DNA from 4 places in the Paenibacillus sp. TAF43_2 genome. Region 2 is predicted to be linked to each of the others. Evidence: riboswitches for the same ligand, from Rfam matches in the RefSeq annotation. Region 2 holds a riboswitch; each other region holds the start of a gene.
What was found. Region 2 has a riboswitch for cyclic di-GMP ahead of AB4Z17_RS28965 (transglutaminase-like domain-containing protein). Riboswitches for the same ligand answer to the same signal wherever they lie in the genome.
Positions count from the first base shown of each region.

Region 1 (3,166 bases), on a different contig from region 2:
TGTATTGCTTGCAATTTGTATATCGGTTATAAGACGTTTATCGAATTGTTCCAATAGTTTCTCAGATAAATTCTGCTGGGTCATATAGCTGGATACTGCAAAGGCTGCACAGGTTATCACTTGCAATAAGAGAATACTGAGAGCGATTTTCACAGAGAGATGTTCTTTGTACCAATTAAAACTAAGTATAGATTTCTTCATGAGTATACTCCTTTTTACTAATTCGCATATATTCCACATAGGTTTCATTGATTTTTGCTTTTAGATAAGCGACGATTTTATCAACATCGGTTACTTGTGTATGCGGCGAAATAACAAATAATTTACTCGCATACAATGCTATTCTTTTGTTATCCAAGGTTGGGACATAAAGATGTTTTTTGGTATCGCCAAAGAACATTTCTCCGCGGTCTCTTCCAAGAATCTCAAACAATAGCTCATTTAATTTATTAATCTCTTCTACTTCAGCATAGCTCATGGAGCCGGCATATTCTTTTTCATAACCATTTTGTTTATCCTCATAAAGTCTAAAGAGTGTAACAATACCAGGGTTTAGATGATTTACAATAACGGCTTCAGGTATTTCTCTTTGCAAGGTCTTTCTGAATGTGACATTCACCTCAACAAATTGGGCAAGCAGCTTTTGATAGCCTTCTATTCCAAACGCTAATAGCGCGCTATAAATACTGATGGAACTTCCCATTCTTGAGCATTCAAGAGTATAGCTGGTGTGATATTGTCCATATCCACGGTGTCCAACATAAGGAGTCTCATCTGGGTCCAAATCAAGAAGCTTTAAATCAGCAGCATTTTTTGCTAAAAATAAGCTCGTTGAATAAGGCGTCTGTCCCAGCTTTTGAAAATCGAAACAAAGCGAGTCTGCTTTCATGAGATGCTGCATTCTCTCTTGAATCAACTTTAGAGCAACAAGCGTATCACTCTCAATGCTTAAAGGGTTTCCTTCAAAATCGTAATCATTATAAAATGCAAAAAAGCCACCTAAAGCTGAGTCGGCATGAATATGCGGTCTTTGAATGTTATGCTTCTGCGAGAGCAGCTCTGTCATTTTATAAATGTCATCTATGTTATCAATACCCATTGCATCAGTCGTACCCGTAGTAGCAACGACGTATATTGGGATGCCTCCGTGCATAATGACGTTTTCCATCTTTTCTTTCAAATCATTTACATCCATTGATGAATCTTCGTTTGTTCTAATCTTAATTAAATGTTTGCTCCCTAGACCTGTAGCCTCAACTGATTTATAAAGGCTGTAATGGGCCGCCTCCGAACAAAAGGCATATAAATTTTGTGGAACCCCGTTTTGAGCTGCAGTCGGACAGGCTTTATTTATTGCCAGCCTTAAACCAGTGAATATAGCTCCTTGGCCGCCCCATGTCGTATATCCGCCGCTTTCAGAAGGATTATAGCCCACGAGATCTGACATCATCGCCACGACTTTAACTTCAGCTTCCGCAGCCGCCGGACCATACACATCCCATAAATTATTGCCATTAACCATAAATGCTGCAATCATGCCAAGTACACCTGGAATACTAGCCATAGGCAAAATATTTGTTAAAAAGTATTTTGTATGATAAGGATGAGCATGAAGCAATTTTAAGAGTTCTTTATTGACTTCTTCTAATGGATTTCCCATTGCGGGAATTCTGCTTGCCTCCGCTAGTTCTTTATAGAAATGAGGACCACGTTCTTTTTCTCCTTTAAGAAATACCGATTCCGGATCCTTTAATTCATCAACACCACTTACAATCTGTTCAATTAAATCTAACATGTAATTTCGTTGCGTTATGTTGCCGTCTTCACTTGGAAATAAACTTTTAATATTAGGCTGGTCTTTCCTATTCATGCTGTACCACTCTCCACCATTCATTTTTCTCTCTATTTTTTACAATCAAAAAGGCATACCTAAAAATAACCATAGGTATACCTTCTGCATATTAATTCGCAACTGGCTGACATTTCTTTGAAAGAAGTAGTCCCTATAGCTTTGCGTCACCACCTTTCGATGGTTTTGCCAATATTTAATTTGGACAAATTTGCAAACTTATTAGCAAACATTTACATCTATCGAAATCATTTTACTATTTTATTTTTCGGAGATCAATATAATTTTTGGTTAATTATGTCTTAAACTAATAGAGTTGCATCTATATTTTCAAAATCTTCATACTTTTCCATCACTATTTCATGTAAACATAAATAAATTCTTTACAATGGTCATAGAAGATAGATATTAAATATTAAAAGCTCAACAATTTCCCTAAAGAACACCTACAGCGACAAGCACCCAACCAATCATAAAAGAAAGCCCGCCTAGCGGTGTAATTGGACCAAGAAACCGAGCTTTAGCAACACTAAGTACATATAGGCTTCCCGAGAACAATATAATTCCCGCTACCAAAAACCAACCGCCCGTAATGATCATTTGAGCACCCGGATACTGACCCGCGAGCAGTCCAATCAGAATTAAACCTAATGCATGTGCGATGTGATACTGTACGCCGACCTCATAAACCTTCAGCTTGTCCGGTGTGATCTTGCTTTTCAGTGCATGTGCGCCGAAAGCTCCAATTGCGACCGCGAGCACCATGAGAATACATCCGAGCATAATAAATGTTTGCATATCAACATCTCTCCTCATTTTATGAATTTGCAAGTTAAGCATATCATGATTGAAAGGAGCAGGGAATTACTAGCAATACTCCAATACCATATATAAAATTACAATTTCAATTTTTTTCTCTACATAATAATTTCCGATTGATTTACTGTTGCCAGAGGAGTAATGTAGTTTGGTATAGCATCAGGAGGCATCTACGTGAAATTCATTCAATCTACCGCCACAGAGTGGCAGGGCTGGTCCCGCAATATTCGTTTATTTTTTCTAGCAAACATGTTATATCAAATCGGTACGGGCATGTTCTCGGTACTCTACAATTTGTACATTCACGAGCTCGGTTACCCCGATGCCATGAGCGGAAAAATTGTCAGTATGCAATCACTCGCAACCGCGTTATGTTTCATTCCCATTGGCTTATTCGGCGATCGCGCCAGCCGCAAGCGCTTGCTCGTCATTGGCGCTCTTTGCAGCGGTGTGGTACTCGCTGGACGCTCATTATTTGAAACAGAAAGCAGCTTACTT
Region 1 is NZ_JBFRDK010000003.1:71,356-74,521, forward strand. It holds gene AB4Z17_RS01490 (methyl-accepting chemotaxis protein) at 1-201, opposite strand, end outside; gene AB4Z17_RS01495 (pyridoxal phosphate-dependent decarboxylase family protein) at 182-1,870, opposite strand; cyclic di-GMP riboswitch class I at 1,965-2,050, opposite strand; gene AB4Z17_RS01500 (DUF423 domain-containing protein) at 2,285-2,647, opposite strand; gene AB4Z17_RS01505 (MFS transporter) at 2,843-3,166, shown strand, end outside.
Region 1: another riboswitch for cyclic di-GMP. It lies ahead of AB4Z17_RS01495 (pyridoxal phosphate-dependent decarboxylase family protein); the one in region 2 lies ahead of AB4Z17_RS28965 (transglutaminase-like domain-containing protein).

Region 2 (3,166 bases):
TGAGCCAGGATCAAACTCTCCAAATTGGTGTTTGAAATGCTCATTACTTTTTTATCGCTTTTTTCGCTTATCCCGAAGGATTTGCGAGGCAGTTATTACTCGTTGTTCAGTTTTCAAAGAGCAATCTTTTCTCTCTTGTCGACCGTGTATCTCGTTGGCGACCTAGATAATATATCATAGGCGTATATAGCATTGCAAGTGTTTTTTTCATTATTTACGAAAAAGTTTTCAACACTCCTATTTGCCTTCTATTTGCGTAATCGTTGCTTCGCTTCCTCCTCACCTATATTGAAGAAAGACATAAAAAAACGAGCTCTGCGATTTCCGCAAGCTCGTATGACTTCTAATATGTTTTTGTAACTGTATATTGAGCTGCATCCTTGATAAGCTCATACTTTTTCTTGCCCTTCTTTAGACCCGCATCAACTGTCGTATCAATCGTAACCCATTTCCCATCCAAGTATACTTCGTTCCAAGCATGATAAACATCCACATAAGTAGATTGTCCCATCAAGAGCTTCGTAGGAATATCCACGCTCCGCAGCATTGCCGCAAACAATGAAGCGTATCCGTAGCAAATATCCTTTCTCGATTTAAATGTGCGATCAATATTGGGGAGGTAATCAACTGACAGATTAGCAGCTAATTGATTATCATAACTTACATTCGTAATAATATACTCGTAGATTGCCTTTACTTTCTCCATATCCGTTTTTTTATTGCTCGCTAATTCTTTTGCCTTGACGATGGCGCTGCTCGCATTCGACCAGTCAATGTTCTGGATGGAATTCAAGTACAAAACCTTGTTGTCTTTTAAATCAAGCGTCACGGTTTCTTTCTTCGCCAGTTTGTATTTGTTGCCTGTTGTATTCTCTAGAAGAGATATCGTATATTCGCCATTGCCAAGCTGCAATGGAAACTTCTCAGCTGTTTTTCCGCTGGTTAGATTATATGTATAATTTGATGCGCCTTTTGCGATCATAAGCTTCGTTTTCACTTTAGTGCTCACTGCATATTGTACGGAGACAACACCTTTATCTAAATTCCCCGTGTTGAGCCAATCAGAAGAGTCCGCTTCATTTGCCTGAACGACCGTTACATGGATGGATGCAAAAAGAACAAAAGCTGCGATGACTAACATAAATTTACGCATGAATATACTCCCTTCGGTAGCTGGCTGCCATCTTACGGAAGGCCCTTTAGCTTTGCGTCCCTACCTTTCGATAGGTTTGCCATTATCGTGTGAAGCGCTTTGTGATGAATTTCCCCTATACAAACAAAAAAAAGCCTGTTCATTCGGTAGCTGGCTGCCATCATACGGAAGGCCCTTTAGCTTTGCGTCCCTACCTTTCGATAGGTTTGCCGTTATCGTGTAGCGCTTTATTAGTTCTATTCTACCATATGAATCTAGCAAATCAATAGATTGTACTACAATATCAATCATAATTTGAATGTTTTTAAGGATTGTTGTTGCAAATTCTCGATATTAGAAAAAAAAAGAACCGTTGGCTGCTAAAAGCCAAACGGTTTCTTGTTTCTTTCTTATTCAGCAGAACGCTGATCTCTCATATGAGGGAACAACAGTACATCACGAATAGATGGAGCATCTGTTAGAAGCATGATCAATCGGTCGATACCGATTCCTAGTCCGCCTGTTGGCGGCATGCCGTATTCCAGAGCGCGGATAAAGTCTTCATCCATCTCATGCGCCTCGTCATTTCCATGCTCACGCTCAACAAGCTGCGACTCGAAACGCTCACGCTGATCGATCGGATCGTTAAGCTCCGTAAATGCATTAGCATGCTCGCGTGCTACGATGAATAGCTCAAATCGATCGGTGAAGCGTGGATCCGCTTCGCTCTTCTTAGCAAGCGGCGAAATAGCAACCGGATGTCCTGTAACAAAGGTTGGCTGAATAAGCGTATGCTCACCGAACTGTTCAAAGAAGGCGTTGAGAATATGACCAAATGTCATATGCGGATCAACGGCAACTTTGTGTTCTTTCGCCAAACGATGGGCTTCCTCGTCGCTCATTTCCACGCCGAAATCTACGCCAGTCGTTTCTTTGACAAGCTCAACCATGCTGACACGGCGCCACTGAGGCGTCAAATCAATCTCTTGGCCTTGATAAGTGATTTTCGTTGTTCCAAGAACCTCTTGTGCAATATGTGCGATGACATTCTCTGTCAATGCCATAATATCCTTGTAATCAGCATAAGCCTCGTAAAGCTCAATCATTGTAAACTCTGGATTGTGGCGAGTCGAAATCCCCTCATTCCGGTATACACGGCCGATCTCATATACTTTCTCCAATCCGCCTACAATTAGTCGCTTCAAATGAAGCTCGATTGCAATACGCATGTAGAGCTGCATGTCCAGCGCATTATGATGCGTTTCGAAAGGCCGTGCTGCAGCACCGCCTGCAATGGAATGCAGTGTTGGTGTTTCTACTTCTAAATACCCGCGGGAATCTAGGTAGCGACGCATGGATTGAATGATTTTGGAACGAGTAATAAAGGTTTGTTGGACGTCGGGATTCACGATAAGGTCAACATAACGCTGACGATAACGAAGCTCTACGTCTTTTAAGCCATGATATTTATCAGGCAATGGAAGAAGCGACTTTGTCAAAACTTCAATATCACGTGCTTTGACAGAGACTTCGCCTGTATTCGTTTTGAATACAACGCCTACTACGCCAATGATATCACCGATATCCAGCAAATCAAAAGCTGCAAACTTATGCTCTTCAACGGAATCTTTACGAACATATATTTGAACCTTGCCGCTCAAATCTTGAATCGTAGCAAAACCCGCTTTGCCCATGCCGCGTTTCTGCATAATACGGCCAGCAATACGCACTTCAACCGCTTTTTCTTCTATTTCTTCTTTGCTGAGCCCTTCATAGGCTTGTACAATATCTTTGGCGTTATGAGTGCGTTCGAATTTTCGGCCAAATGGATCCACACCTAACCCTCTAAGCTCGTCCAATTTGTTTCTGCGAATTTGCAAAAGCTCACTTAGCTCCTGCTGTTCATTGTTTTCTTGTTCCACTTCTTTCATCTCCTTGATCATTCGGCAAAAGCAAGCAGCTGTCACCGGATTCATGCAGCAAAATCTCGTTTCGCAATAAAATATAAGCAATGTATAGACCTGTAATATACGT
Region 2 is NZ_JBFRDK010000210.1:6,663-9,828, reverse strand. It holds gene AB4Z17_RS28965 (transglutaminase-like domain-containing protein) at 344-1,153, opposite strand; cyclic di-GMP riboswitch class I at 1,166-1,244, opposite strand; cyclic di-GMP riboswitch class I at 1,296-1,374, opposite strand; gene lysS (lysine--tRNA ligase) at 1,543-3,075, opposite strand.

Region 3 (3,166 bases), on a different contig from region 2:
GAAGAAGCTGCTGCACCGAAAAGTTAACCGACAGCGTGACCGAAGGCAGTCCTAAGCTCTGCCACCGTTTATGCTGCAAACAGGCTTCGCGAAGCACCCATTCTCCTATCGATACAATAAGCCCCGTTTCCTCTGCGATCGGTATGAATTCAGACGGAGCAACCAATCCCCAATCTGGATGATTCCAGCGCAGCAGCGCCTCGACGCCAACAATTTCCATCGTTTGCGAATGTACTCGAGGCATATAATGAAGGAACAGCTCTCCTCTTTCCTGCGCTTTACGCAAATCATTGCTGAGTGAAAACAATTTGAATGATTGCACATTTAAAGAAGAGGAATAGCACTGTGATTGGTTGCTGCCTCTGGACTTCGCATGATAAAGAGCCGCATTCGCATTTTTCATCAACTGCTCCACCGAGCTCCCATCGCCAGGCGATTGACTGATTCCAATACTTGCGGTTACATTCAGCTCATATCCTTCTATCAAAAATTGCTCATTGATAAGCTTAATAATAGTAGCTGCCATATCCTTGATTTCGTTTTGCTGCTTTACATCAGCTATAATAATTGCAAATTCGTCTCCGCCAAGTCGGAATACGGTTTGGCCATCACGTAAATTGCTCATCAATCGAAAGGCGATTTGTTTCAGCAGCTCATCCCCAATCGGATGCCCAAGCGTATCATTTACATATTTGAAACGATCCACGTCAATCAGCATGATCGCCAGCCTCTGCTTAAAATACTCGCTTACCCTTAGCTGCTTATCTAGCTGGTCTTCAAACATTCTGCGATTTGGCATCTCCGTTAAATAATCGTGGTAAGCCAAATATTGATTTAATTCCTCAGCCTTGCTCCGATCCGTAACATCAAGGACTACGCCAACGATCGCCTGCTCACCCATATTTGACACTTGATTATAGTGCACTTCGCAATGAATAATCGTCCCATCTTGCTTAATGGCTCTGTGGCAGAAATTAGATAAAGACTGCCCCTCCTGTAACTTCGTTAGCTGATTAACGACGGCTTCACGGTCTAAAGGATGGATCGTCTGTATAATATCCATACCGATCAAGGAGTCATAACCAAACATTTTATTGAGCTGGTCGTTTGAATAAACGAAGTTGTTTTTTTGCGCGACAAAAATACCGACAATGGATTGCTCAACAATACTGCGGTATTTTAATTCGGTCTCAGTCAATGATTGCTCAATCATTTTTTGCTGCGTAATATCCTTGGCAATGCCGTAGACGCCGATAAGCTTTTTATTAATAATGATTGGAATATTGGTCACATTAAATTCGACCGTTTGCCCTGTTCTCGTAATGCCTGTCGTATCATAGTTTTGAGGATTCAGCGTCTTGACCGTTTGCTCAAAATATTGAATCGTTTTATCCAGTGCTGCGTCATCTACAAATTTATGAAAACTATCATTTATAATTTCCTCTTTCGTATATCCAAAAACTTGCTCAAGCACAGAATTGCATGACAAAAAACGCCCTTGTGCGTCTAAAGAAAAGACCGCGTCAGGGTTGTTTTCAAATATCGATTTATAAAGCTGCTCTTCTAGTGTGAGGCGATGCTGTATTTTTTTATTTTCCGTTACATCCTGAATCATGCCTATCGTCAACAATATCTCGTTTTCGGCATTCCGTATGAACGTAATGTTTTCCACCACATATCTAACTTCACCGCCTTGACGAACGATTCTGTACTCGGAAACGCTTTCCTTTTTTGATTCAATTGCAAGGTGGAACTGCTCATTAACGCGCTCACGATCTTCGGGATGTACAAACTCAAAAAATTGTTCAATCGTCATCGAGAAATCAGATTTCATACCATATATTTCGAACATTTGATTCGACCAGGATGCTTCTCTGCGAATATGGTCAAACTCCCAGTAGCCTAAATTCGCTAACTTTTGAACAATATTAAAACTACCAACATTAACATTTCCATTAAAACGTTTAATCATTTGTTTCATTGCTAAATATCCCCTCTTATTCATAACGTAGGCGGTAACCTGAAGTTTTTAAGGAGAGGATATAGGTATGTTATCACTCATCCTTTTGGCAACCCAGCCACCTTTGGAAATTTCCTTTAGGCCTGTTGGCTTTGCGTCATTGTCTTTCGACAACTTTGCTTTTTACTAGGACTTTTTACATATACCAGTATTCCATATTATTCCGATATATACCATAACCAATTTCATAATAGGTCGAATGATGTAGAAAAACCTCCCATTTTGGGAGGTTTGGTATATTGATGTTTTACAATCTAGGATCGATTTCCTTCTCTTTGGCAACCTCAAACAAAAGATTCGCAACAGCCGCTTGATATCCATCGTTTTCTGGGGCAATTTCAGCAAAAGGAATCGCCAGCATATGCTGTCCTAGCCGGTACTCGTTAAATGATGTACGAAGCTTTTGCGTAATATTTTTTTGCTTGATGAGCTTATTGTACTTGTGCGGAAATCTATAATCATAACCGTAAATAATAGACATGTATTCCTTATTGCGCACTTTCATATAGGGAACCGTGTACGGCTGAGGCAGCTCGGGCTTAATCACGACACCTTCCATATGATTGTCTACCGTAAGCGTGTAGAAATATTTTTCTGCAAGCTCATAGCTCTCCGCATCAGACAGCACAAGCGTGATGAATGGATCGTCAGATAGGAATCGATACATCTCAGAGGTTTTCCACCCTGGCAGCTGCTCGCTTCCGTCTACGTATGCGATTTTGAGCAGCGAAAATGGCTTGTATTCAAGTTCCCCTGCCTCGGCATACAGCTCCAGCTGCCTCTTATACGTTTCATATGCTTTGACATGCTCGTCAATTGGCTTGTTTTTCTCAAGAATAGAATGAACATGCTTAAAATTTTGATAGACGGCTAGGCCATACTTCTCATTAATAGCCCCTTTGCTAAGGTGAAACTGATCCTTTTCAAAACCGCTTTCCTTGAAATCATGCGCAAGCTTTCCGAACGCTTCCTCGAATCCATTCGCCTTCAGAAAAGCRAGCTCTGTCTCAAGCCCCTTCTCAATTGGCTTAAACTGCTTTTCGATGAGACCTTCCCCCAGCGCCTCCCATGGCAAAAGCTCGCCATCGAGCAGGAGCATCGATATATCGTTTTCCTTCATGTAGCTTCCGAATCTTTGCAGAAGTC
Region 3 is NZ_JBFRDK010000096.1:11,239-14,404, forward strand. It holds gene AB4Z17_RS19895 (EAL domain-containing protein) at 1-1,981, opposite strand, end outside; cyclic di-GMP riboswitch class I at 2,066-2,151, opposite strand; gene AB4Z17_RS19900 (metallophosphoesterase) at 2,268-3,166, opposite strand, start outside.
Region 3: another riboswitch for cyclic di-GMP. It lies ahead of AB4Z17_RS19895 (EAL domain-containing protein); the one in region 2 lies ahead of AB4Z17_RS28965 (transglutaminase-like domain-containing protein).

Region 4 (3,166 bases), on a different contig from region 2:
AAGTCTCTGGCAGCAAACACTCTTTGTTCTCTCTCATCCCATATCATAAAAGCAAAATCACCGATCAGATGCTTGGGTGACTCAACCCCCCATTTCGCATAGGAGAGTAAAATCAGTTCGGCATCAGTGATTTGCACTCTACGGTCAAGCTCTACATTTAATGCTTCAAACAGCTCAATGCGGTTATCAATAATTGCATCGGCACTTATGACTAAGCGTCTTTCCGAATCATAATAGGGATTGCATTCCCCGACAGACTCTGGTGTAATCCATTGATTATGGCATCCAACAAACACATTGTTCTTATTCCATGCTTGAGCTGTATTGCAAGGAAACCGTGATAATTGCTGCATCAGTCTATTCCCCTGATCTAACACATGGGCTGTCTGATCAACTTCATAAACGACTGCTATTGCGCTCATTCGTGCCTCCGATTTAGATAGCCAGCGTGTTCTTCAATCGAACGAGATGCGAGCATCATTGAATGTCTTTTAGTTCTTAATAAAGAACATATTTGAATAATACACTTGAAAACAGACGTTGTCAATCGTTTTTTCACCAAAATATCACAAAATAAAACGAAACATCGTTCTTTTATAAGAACAACATTTCGAAATGGGTTTAACCTTATTTTTTTCTAATTTAGACGTCATTTTATTTTTTATTCGTTAAAACTTACAAGCTTTCGCAATTAAGAATTATTCGTTATAATAGTGTTAGTCTACAACGAAGAGATAACGGGGGAGTTTGCTATGATCGGAGAACGTATTCAGATGCTGCGCAAGAGAAAAGGCCTATCCCTAACGGAGTTGTCGCAACGGGCAGGCGTCGCAAAATCTTACTTAAGCTCTATTGAACGAGGGCTCCAGCAAAATCCTTCGATTCAATTTCTCGAAAAGGTAGGCGCAGTATTAAACGTAACGGTTGAAGAATTTTTAAATAGCGATGAAAACAATGATCGTAAAACAAGCAATCTAGACACCGAGTGGGCCGATCTAGTTCGAGAAGCAATGGCTTCTGGCGTAAGCAAAGATCAGTTTAAAGAATTTTTAGAATTCAATAAATGGAAAATAAAGCGAGAGTAGCGCTTTATTTTCTTTTATACGGCTGTTTCTTGTATATCATCTTTCTTGCTTTCTTCAAGACATAGTAATACCTTTCTAACATCTTCCTTGCTAAACCCCAAAGAACGTGCATTCATGATTAATGCTACCCATTCCATATCTAAATCCTGATTATCCTCTGATTTTGTAAGTACCATTTTCCCATGTCCCCCATTCAATTTGGGACGGTTGCACCACTGACTCCATGCGTTTAAGGTGCCCAGATACTAAACGCATTTCAACGTCTCCCTATGCTTGTCATTCGTTTATAGATGTATTATAAATCACTCTAATTGCGTATGCTGTCGCTTCCTGTCTCACAAAAATGAAAGATAATTACATTTTTTGTCGAATTTATTTAATGATTGTTAAAGGGAGCAGGGGAAGGAGATAGAGCCCGCTAGATCAAATTAGGAGCTCTAAAATGTTGCTTTATTAACAGAGCTATCCGGTATATTATTTTGCTGCAAGTTCAGATTTCAACAGTGCATCTTCTTCATAACCATTCGGATTTGAAAATTGCCATCTCCACGTATCGCTGCACATTTCTTCTATTCCTTTTGTTGCAAACCAATTCAATTCTTCATTTGCCTTCAGCGTATCTGCATAACAAACAGCAATATCGCCAGGTCTGCGGCTAACGACCTCGTATGGAATGCTTTGACCAGTTACCTTCTCGAAGGCTGCAATCATCTCTAACACACTGTAGCCATTCCCAGTGCCAAGATTATATATATTCACATTTGATTTTCTACTCATCTTTTCCAGTGCCTTTACATGCCCCTTTGCTAGATCTACTACATGAATGTAGTCTCTCACTCCAGTGCCATCCACAGTTGGATAATCATTTCCAAATACATGCAACTGTTTAAGCTTGCCAACAGCTACCTGCGATATGTAAGGCATTAAGTTGTTTGGCACGCCATTTGGATTTTCTCCAATTCGACCACTTTTATGGGCGCCAATAGGGTTGAAATACCTCAGGATCGTTATTCCCCAGCTGTTATCTGAACTAGCTAGATCCAGTAAAATTTGTTCTAGCATGAGCTTAGTCCGACCATATGGATTTGTTGCTGAGAGCGGTGAATCCTCAATAATCGGAACTTGTTCGGGCCGTCCATAAACAGTAGCCGAGGAACTAAACACTAATTTATGAACACCAAATTTCCTCATGACTCCACAAAGAATTAAAGTGCTCGTTATATTGGTATGATAATAAGATAAAGGCATTTGAACAGACTCTCCGACAGCCTTTAACCCAGCGAAGTGAATAACAGCATCAATAGCATGATTCGAAAATACATGCTCGAGTCCCTTTTGATCCATAAGATCCATTTGATAAAAGGTAAAGGTTTTATTTGTAATCTCTTTCACTCTTTCTAAAGCGATATAGCTGCTATTAGACAAATTATCAACAACCACTAATTCATATCCCGCTTCAAGAAGCTCAATGCAAGTATGACTGCCTATGTACCCCGCTCCGCCTGTTACTAAAATTGCCATTTTATTTACCCCTCTCAATAATTCTTAATAAAGAACAACTAAATCAAAAAAACACCTCTCCGATGCTAAGCTCACATGCATACCTTTTCGCTGTAATAATTTATCATTGCTGCATCTTCTCTTTCATCGAATTTTCTCGCAAAGTATTTATTCGATTTTTCAATAGAATCAATATCTTTAAAGCTTAGATTTATGGGGTGATTACTATTGTTATATTTTTCTCCCCATTTTAAATAAGTTAAATTATCATTAGTGACCTGATCCGCATATTTCGAGTTCATAACTAAGGTTTGAAAAAACCATTCATCTGGGCACAGAGCATATTTGAAATATTGATAATACCATTTGTTTTGGTCAAGAAAATCTATGATAAATCTTGCAACTTCAATTGGCATGCAGAACCACGAGGAGCCATGATACAACAAATAATTGTTAGGCATTAACTGACGGTTAGGGAAAAGAACTAAACCTTTCTTATACATTTTCAGCATTATGCTTCTGAAAACTCTAAGCGGGTGGAATGTATTGTATTGTCTTCTTGCTGAATCAAACCATTTCAT
Region 4 is NZ_JBFRDK010000126.1:153-3,318, forward strand. It holds partial or broken gene AB4Z17_RS23000 (asparagine synthetase B) at 1-422, opposite strand, end outside; gene AB4Z17_RS23005 (helix-turn-helix domain-containing protein) at 753-1,085, shown strand; gene AB4Z17_RS23010 (anti-repressor SinI family protein) at 1,100-1,261, opposite strand; cyclic di-GMP riboswitch class II at 1,280-1,361, opposite strand; gene galE (UDP-glucose 4-epimerase GalE) at 1,560-2,606, opposite strand; gene AB4Z17_RS23020 (beta-1,6-N-acetylglucosaminyltransferase) at 2,678-3,166, opposite strand, start outside.
Region 4: another riboswitch for cyclic di-GMP. It lies ahead of AB4Z17_RS23010 (anti-repressor SinI family protein); the one in region 2 lies ahead of AB4Z17_RS28965 (transglutaminase-like domain-containing protein).